DNA from 2 places in the Pseudomonas benzenivorans genome. Region 2 is predicted to be linked to the other one. Evidence: riboswitches for the same ligand, from Rfam matches in the RefSeq annotation. Region 2 holds a riboswitch; the other holds the start of a gene.
The links. Region 2 has a riboswitch for cobalamin ahead of btuB (TonB-dependent vitamin B12 receptor). Riboswitches for the same ligand answer to the same signal wherever they lie in the genome.
Positions count from the first base shown of each region.

Region 1: linked by a shared signal. The riboswitch ahead of KDW96_RS15265 (TonB-dependent receptor) and the one ahead of btuB (TonB-dependent vitamin B12 receptor) in region 2 are both predicted to bind cobalamin.

Region 1 is NZ_CP073346.1:3,265,690-3,270,096, reverse strand. It holds gene dxs (1-deoxy-D-xylulose-5-phosphate synthase) at 1-1,566, shown strand, start outside; cobalamin riboswitch at 1,639-1,868, shown strand; gene KDW96_RS15265 (TonB-dependent receptor) at 1,969-3,912, shown strand; gene KDW96_RS15260 (cobalamin-binding protein) at 3,966-4,407, opposite strand, start outside.
Region 2 is NZ_CP073346.1:905,144-909,550, reverse strand. It holds gene KDW96_RS04195 (C40 family peptidase) at 1-330, shown strand, start outside; gene KDW96_RS04190 (O-methyltransferase) at 350-1,012, shown strand; gene KDW96_RS04185 (hypothetical protein) at 1,034-1,354, shown strand; tRNA gene KDW96_RS04180 (tRNA-Ala) at 1,398-1,473, shown strand; cobalamin riboswitch at 1,629-1,865, shown strand; gene btuB (TonB-dependent vitamin B12 receptor) at 1,990-3,837, shown strand; gene KDW96_RS04170 (hypothetical protein) at 3,890-4,407, shown strand, end outside.

The DNA.
Region 1 (4,407 bases), 2.4 Mb from region 2:
GCCGCCTTCCCGCGGCGCAGCGAGAGCGAATACGACACCTTCGGCGTCGGCCACTCCAGCACCTCGATCAGCGCCGCCCTGGGGATGGCCATTGCCGCGCGCCTGGACAACAGCAAGCGCAAGAGCGTGGCGGTGATCGGCGATGGCGCGCTCACCGCCGGCATGGCCTTCGAGGCGCTGAACCACGCCTCCGACCTGAACGCCAACATGCTGGTGATCCTCAACGACAACGACATGTCGATCTCCAAGAATGTCGGCGGTCTGTCCAACTACCTGGCCAAGCTGCTCTCCAGCCGCACCTACGCCAGCATGCGCGAAGGCAGCAAGAAGGTGCTGTCGCGCCTGCCCGGCGCCTGGGAGATCGCCCGCAAGACCGAGGAGCACGCCAAGGGCATGCTGGTCCCCGGCACCCTGTTCGAGGAGCTGGGCTGGAACTACATCGGCCCGATCGACGGCCACGACCTGCCGACCCTGCTCGCCACCCTGCGCAACATGCGCGACCTGGACGGCCCGCAGTTCCTCCATGTGATCACCAAGAAGGGCAAGGGCTTCGCCCCGGCCGAGGCCGACCCGATCGGCTACCACGCGATCACCAAGCTGGAGCCGATCGACGCGCCGACCAGCGCGCCGAAAAAGCCCGCCGGGCCCAAGTACTCCAGCGTCTTCGGCCAGTGGCTGTGCGACATGGCCGCCCAGGACAATCGCCTGGTCGGCATCACCCCGGCGATGAAGGAAGGCTCGGACTTGGTGGCCTTCAGCGAACGCTACCCGCAGCGCTACTTCGACGTGGCCATCGCCGAGCAGCATGCGGTGACCCTGGCCGCCGGCATGGCCTGCGACGGCGCCAAGCCGGTGGTGGCGATCTACTCCACCTTCCTGCAGCGCGCCTACGACCAGCTGATCCACGATGTCGCCGTGCAGCACCTCGACGTGCTGTTCGCCATCGACCGCGCCGGCCTGGTCGGCGAGGACGGGCCGACCCACGCCGGCAGCTTCGACCTCTCCTACCTGCGCTGCGTGCCCGGCATGCTGGTGATGACCCCCAGCGACGAGAACGAACTGCGCCGCATGCTCACCACCGGCTACCAGTACCTGGGCCCGGCGGCGGTGCGCTACCCGCGCGGCAGCGGCCCCAACGCCGCCATCGAGCTGGGCCTGGAGCCGCTGCAGATCGGCAAGGGCGTGGTCCGTCGCCAGGGCCGCGGCGTCGCCCTGCTGGTGTTCGGCGTGCAGCTGGCCGAGGCGCTGAAGGTGGGCGAAAGCCTGGACGCCACGGTGGTCGACATGCGCTTTGTCAAACCCCTGGATGAGGCCCTGGTGCGCCAGCTGGCGGCGGACCACGAGCTGCTGGTGACCGTCGAGGAAAACAGCATCATGGGCGGCGCCGGCAGCGCGGTCAGCGAATTCCTGGCCGGCGCGGGCCTGCTCAAGTCGGTGCTGCACCTGGGCCTGCCGGACTACTACGTCGAACACGCCAAGCCGGCGCAGATGCTCGCCGAATGCGGCCTCGACGAAGCCGGCATCGAGGCCGCCATCCGTCAACGCCTGGCCGCACTCCAAGCCTGATCGACGCGCCCCGGGCGACGACTGCCCGTGTCGCACCATTGCTTTACCCGCCGCAGCCCCTTATGGTGCGCGGCGTTTTAAGTTGTCCGAGGTCGCGGCCACACCAGCCGCGTGAAAAGGGAAGCAGGTGCGCCGCTGTCAGCCGACAGCCGCCAAGCCTGCGCTGCCCCCGCAACGGTAATCGACAGCACCTGAGCCGCTCGCTCTGGCGCCGGTCCTCCCGACACACCACTGGGTTCGCCTGGGAAGGTGGGAAGATCGCAGTCGACAGCCCGGAGACCTGCCTCGGCGCAATCTGACTGGTGTTGCGGAGGGCATCACCGTCAAGCGCTGGCACCCGTCCGCTTGCCCGTGCTTGTCCCTGCCCTCCTCAAAAGACTTCTCCCTTTTGAGGATTTATTCATGAAGCTGTCCCCCCTGGCCCTGGCCATCGCGCTGACCCCGAGCCTGGCGCTGGCTGCCGAGCCCGCCGAACCCTATCAGGCCCAGCCACTGGTCGTGACCCGCGGCACCCCGTTGCAGAAGCCTGCGCCGGCCAGCGTCCGGGTAATCGACCGCAAACAAATCGAGAAGACCGCCGCCAGCAGTCTGATCGATGTGCTGCGCGGGCAGGCGGGGCTGCAGGTTCGCGACACCCTGGGCGATGGCAACCGCGCGTCGATCAGCCTGCGCGGTTTCGGCGAGAATGCGGTGAACAACACCCTGGTGCTGGTGGATGGCCGCCGCCTGAACAATCCGAGCCTGAGCGGTCCCGATCTCAACAGCGTGCCCCTGGCCAACATCGAGCGCATCGAGATCATCCGCGGCGCCGGCACCGTGCTCTACGGCGACCAGGCGGTGGGCGGGGTGATCAACATCATCACTCGCACCCCGCTCGACAACGAAGCCTATGTGGAGACGACCCAGGGCAGCCACGACCTGGAGGCCTATCGCGGGCATCTGTTCCAGCAGCTAGGCGCCGGTTTCTCCGTCTATGCCAGCGGCGAAACGCGCCACACCGACAATTATCGCGACCACAACAACGCCAGCTACAGCAACGGCTTCGGCCGGCTGCGCTACGATCACGCCGATGGCTGGGCGCTCTACGAGTATCAGAGCACCGACGATGAACTGCTCTACCCAGGCGCCCTGACCATTGCCCAACGCCGCGCCGACCGCAAGGCGAGCGCCTCCAACGAGTGGAACGACAGCAAAACCCAGGTCCACCGCTTCGCTTTGGAACAGGCCATCGGCGCCAACTGGACCGGCAACTTCGATTACAGCTTCCGCGACGCCGACGGAGTAGGCCTGATTTCCGGCAGCCCGTTCAACGACGGCACCCGCGTGGAGAGCTTCAGCCCGCGCCTGACGGCCCACTTCGATAGCGGCCTGGGCCGCAGCGAGTGGCTGATCGGCCACGACCACATCACCAGCGATTACCAGGCCGCCTACGCCAGCTTTCCGAGCTTCAGCAGCATGGCGCGCCAGACTCAGCGCGACTGGTACACCCAGCTGAGCCAGCCACTGGCCAGCGATGTCAACCTGATCCTGGGCTACCGCGCCAGCGAGGCCGAGGACCGCAACAAGCGCAACGACCTCAGTCATACAGACCGGGAAGGCAGCACCAGCGTTGCCCTGCAGTGGCAGCCGAACCAGCAGACCAGCCTGTTCATCAAGCGCGAGGATGTACTGCGCTGGGCCAACGTCAATGAGAACGCCTCCGTCGGGCCCGGCGTGACCTTCCTCAAGCCACAGACCGGCGAGTCCTGGGAAAGCGGAATCGAGTGGCGCGATGGCCGCCAGCGTTACCAGGCCACTCTCTACCGCCTGGATCTGCAAGACGAGCTGCTGTACGACCCACTCGCCGAACACGCCGTATTCGGCCCTGGCGCCGGTGCCAATATCAACCTGGACAAGACCCGTCGCGAGGGTCTGCTGCTCGAGGGTGAGGGTTCGCTGACCGACAAGCTCAGTGTCGGTGCCCAGTACAGCTTCACCGACTCGGAGTTCCGCGCCGGCCAGAACAAGGGCAACGAAGTACCCTGGGTATCCCGCCATAGCGCCGGCGCGCATCTGAACTACGTGATCCTGCCAGGGCTGAACGCCTATCTGGAAGCGATCTACACCGGAGCCCGCTACCTCTCCAGCGACGACGCCCATGTCCTGCCGCGGGAAGGGGGCTATACCCTGTTCAACGCGGCGTTTAAGTACGAGTATCAGCAGTTCAACGCCAAGCTGCGGGTCAACAACCTCACCGGCAAACGCTACGATAGTTTCGCCACCTACTCAGCCTGGACGCCGGGAAACAAGGGGCTGTATCCGGCACCGGAAGAGGATGTGCAACTGAGCGTCGGCTACCGCTTCTAAGCAGCCACTTGCAACAAGGCCCCGCAATCGCGGGGCCTTGTGCATTCAGCGCTCTACTTGGCCTCGGCCAGTTGGGCGCACAGCTTCTCGGTTGCGGCCAGCATCTGGAAGCTGGGCCGCTCCAGGCCCTTGTCCGGCACCGGCCAGAGTTGCTGGCGCCGTACCGCAGCCAGTTGCGGCCAGCGGCGCCAGCTGTCCAGCTGGGCGCCGCTGCCGGCGAGGATGACCTCGGGATCGCGCTGCAACACCGCCTCGACGCTGACCTGCGGCGCCGGCAGGCTCAGGTCGGCGAACACGTTCTCGGCGCCGCACAACCGCAGGGCATCGCTGATGATCTGCTGGCCGCCGATGGTGTACAGCGGCCTGTCCCAGACCTGGTAGAACACCCGCACGGGCTGCTCCCGCCCATAGCGCTGGCCCAGCTCGGCGAGGCGCTCGCTGAAGCGCCGGCGCAACAGCTGTCCCTGCTCGCCCCGGCCGATGCGCGCACCGATC
Region 2 (4,407 bases):
GGGGGCTTCGACTGCAGCGGTCTGATCGGTTATGTGTATCGAGATGCCGCGGGTATCCAGCTGCCCCGTTCGACTCGCGAACTCAAGGCCCTGCGTGCGCCGACCATCGGCAGTCGCGAGGCCCTGCAGAGTGGCGACCTGGTGTTCTTCGCCACCAGCGGCGGGCGCAAGGTCAGTCATGCCGGCATCTATGTCGGCAATGGGCGTTTCGTCCACGCCCCGTCCAGCGGCGGTACCGTGCGCCTGGACAGCCTGAGCAACAGCTACTGGCAGCGCACCTACCTGGACGCCAAGCGCGTGTTCAGCGCCGAACTGGCGCGCAACCCCTGATTCCAAGGCAGACCGGCCCATGAGCAACCGCACCCTCAATCTCGACGACAACCTCTATCGCTACCTGCTCGACGTCTCCCTGCGCGAGACGCCGCTGCTCAAGCGCCTGCGCGACGAGACCGCGCAGCTGGAGAACGCCCGCTGGCAGATCGCCCCGGAACAGGGCCAGTTCATGGCGCTGCTGGTCCGGCTGACCGGCGCCAGGCGAATCATCGAGATCGGCACCTTCACCGGCTACAGCGCCATCTGCATGGCCGAGGCCATGCCCGAGGACGGTCGCCTGATCTGCTGCGACATTGCCGGCGCCTACAACGCCATGGCCCGGCGCTACTGGGACGAGGCGGGCCTGGCCGGGCGTATCGAGCTGCGCCTGGCGCCGGCCCTGGAGACCCTCGCGGCGATGCAGGGCGAGGCCATCGACGGGCAGTTCGACCTGATCTTCATCGACGCCGACAAGGCCAACTACCCGGCCTATTTCGAGCATGCCCTGCGGCTGCTGCGCCCGGGCGGCCTGGTGCTGTTCGACAACACCCTGTGGAGCGGTCGGGTGCTCGAAACAGCGCCGGACAGCGTCGACACCCGGGCCATCCAGGCGCTCAACCTGGCGTTGCGCGACGATGGGCGTATCGACCTGTCGTTGCTGCCGCTGGGCGACGGCCTGACCCTGTGCCGCAAGCGTTGACGGCGAGGCCGACACTGCGCGATGCTCGAGCCGATTCGCCTGCCGCCCCAGCCCGAGGCCTGTGAACTGTGCGCGCGCAGCGCGCCGCTGACCCGCCATCACCTGATTCCCAAGGCCCTGCACGACAAGCCCTATGTGCAGAAGCGCTATGCCAGGAGCGAGCGGATCACCGCCACCCTGTGGGTGTGCCGCGCCTGCCACAACCAGATCCATCGGCTGTTCAGCGAGAAGGAACTGGCGCTGCAGTACAACAGTCGCGAGGCGCTGCTGGGCGATGAGCGCCTGCGCACCTTCGTCGACTGGCTGGCGGGCAAACCGGCGGGATTCATGCCGCGTCACTGAGCCGTTGCCGGCCCCGCAGCGGCGGTCTAAATTCACTGGGCACGGGCCGATAGCTCAGCTGGGAGAGCGCCGCGTTCGCAATGCGGAGGTCGGGAGTTCGAGCCTCCTTCGGTCCACCATGTTTAGCGTTGCTGGCGAACCTTCGCCGACGCCCAGGCCCGCCCCGGGCGCGCCGGAATGATCCTCCCCAAGCCCCTGTGTCTGCCATCGATGGGGCGGATGCGATCCATTCTCCTGCCCCTTTTGCATTGACGCCCCGGCCACAGCTCTCTACCCTGCGCGCCTTGCTTCAGGTGCCCCCGACGCCATGCGTCCGAGGGGTGAAACAGGGAAGTCGGTGCGTCAGGCCTGTTCAGGCCGACCATTCCGACGCTGCCCCCGCAACGGTAGACGAGTCAATCCAGCGCGTTTCAACCACTGTGCCTCGGCATGGGAAGGTGCGCTGGCCGGCGATCCGCATCTCGGATCCCCGCTCGTAAGCCCGGAGACCGGCCTGTAGCAGTCCACGGCATCGCGGAGGGCGTTGTCGGGCGGGTGGGCTGCGTCCGTGTGCCGTGCTTCACCCGTCCCCTGCGCTCCGTATGCCTTTCCCAGCCTAAGTCGCCCGGGTGGGTGCGACGGAGCATGCAGACGCAATGAATCACTCCCTTCTGACCCCGGCAGCAGTCCTGCTGTGCGGTGTTTCCAGTTTTTCCCCGGCCCAGGCCGCCGAACCGAGTCGCTTGCAGGATCAGGTGGTGACCGCCAGCCGAGTCGTGCAGACCGCCCAGCAGAGCCTGGCGGCGGTGACGGTGTTCGACCGCGCGCAGATCGAGCAGAGCCAGGCCGGCTCGCTGCCCGAGTTGCTCAAGCGCGTGCCGGGTGTGTCCTTCGCCAACAACGGCGGGCCGGGCAAGGGCACCTCGCTGTTCATGCGCGGCAGCGAATCCGACCATGTGCTGGTACTGATCGACGGCATCAAGGTCGGCTCGGTGACGGCCGGCGGTGCGGCGCTGCAGGACCTGCCGCTGGAGCTGATCGAGCGCATCGAGGTGGTGCGCGGGCCGCGCTCCAGCCTTTACGGCTCCGAGGCCATAGGCGGGGTGATCCAGATTTTCACCCGCAAGGGTTCAGGCACCGGTATCAAGCCGTTCTTCTCCGCCGGCTACGGCACCCACGACAGCTACAGCGCCAGCGCCGGCATCAGCGGTGGCAGCGGCGCTGGCTGGTACAGCCTGGGGCTGAGCGGCCTGGACACCGACGGCATCAACGTCAAGCCGATGGACGCCAGCGGCTATGAGGACGATGCCGACGGCTACCGTAACCTGTCGGCCGCGCTGAGTGCCGGCTACCGCTTCGCCAGCGGCCTGGAGCTGGATGCCAGCCTGCTGCGCGCCAAGTCCCACAACGACTATGATCAGGTCAATCGCACCCGCACCTCGGGCTTTCACGCCCATGCCGATGGCCAGGCGAATGTCTTCGGCACCCGGGCGCGCTTCGCCCCGCTCGAGCCCTGGCAGGTGACCCTGCAGGCCGGGCGCAGCGAGGACAAGTCCGATGCCTTCTTGGACGGCGCCTTCTACTCGCGCTTCGACAGCCGCCGCGACAGCGCCAGCTGGCAGAACGACCTGGCCCTGGCGTCCGGCCATACCCTGACCCTGGGCGCCGACTACCAGCACGACGAGGTCAACGGCAGCACCGCCTACGCCGAGGATTCGCGGGACAACCGGGGCGCCTTCGCCCAGTACCTGGGTGAAATGGGGCGCCACGACTGGCAGCTGTCCCTGCGCCGCGACCGCAACCAGCAGTTCGGTCGGCACGACACCGGTAACCTCGGCTACGGCTATGCCCTGAATGACGCGCTGCGGGCGACGGTCAGCTACGGCACGGCCTTCAAGGCGCCGACCTTCAACGAGCTGTATTACCCCGGCTACGGCAACCCGGACCTGCAGGCGGAGACCTCCAGAAGCCTGGAACTCGGCCTGGCCGGCGCGCACGCCTGGGGGCACTGGTCGGTCAACGCCTTCCGCACCGTGATCGACGACCTGATCGCCTACGACTCCAGCATCAGGGGGCCGGCCAATATCGATACGGCGCGCATCCGTGGCGTCGAACTGGTGCTCGGCAGCCAGCTGCTGGGCTGGGACTGGAACGCCAATTACACGCTGCTGGAGCCGGAGAACCGATCCGGAGGGGCGAATGACGGCAATGAGCTGGCGCGCCGCGCCAAGCAGCTGTTCAACCTGGACCTGGACCGTCGCCTCGGCGCCTTCAGCCTGGGCGCCAGCCTGCACGCCGAAGGCCAGCGCTTCGACGACCTGGCCAACAACAAGCCGCTGTCCGGCTTCGCCACCCTGGACCTGCGCGGCGAATACCGCATCGACCGCGAATGGCGCCTGCAGGTTCGCGTGGCCAATCTGCTGGATGCCGACTACGAGACGGCCGGGGGCTACAACCAGCCCGGCCAGGCGCTGTACCTGACCGTGCGCTATCAGGCGCTTTGATCAACCAAGCGCGGGCGGCGGTACTGCCTGCGTCCCCACAAGGAGCATCACCATGCCCAAGCTGTCGCCCCGCGTTCAATTGCTGCTCGGCCTCGCCCTGGCCGCGTTGCTGGCCATGACCCGCGGTCAGCACTTCGCCACACTCAATCTGCCCAGCGCGTCCTGGGCGGTGTTCTTTCTCGCCGGCGTGCTGCTGGCCCCGCGCTGGGTGTTTCCGGCGCTGTTCATCGAGGCGTCGCTGCTCGATTTCGCCGCGGTGCAGTGGGCCGAGGTGAGTGACTGGTGTCTGTCGCCGGCCTACTGGCTCCTGCTGCCGGCCTACGGCGCGCTGTGGCTGGGCGGCCGCCTGTATGCCGGTTGGCACCGCGACAGCCTGCAGAGCCTGGCGCTGCTGGCGGCGACTGTGGCGCTCAGCGCCCTGGTGGCCTACCTGTTCTCCGGCGGCGGTTTCCTGTATTTCTCCGGGCGCTACCCGGAGCCGAGCCTGGCCCTGCTGGCTGAGCGCGTCGTCCAGTACTACCCGCGCTACCTGGCCAGCCTGACGCTCTATGTCGGCCTGGCGGCGGCGCT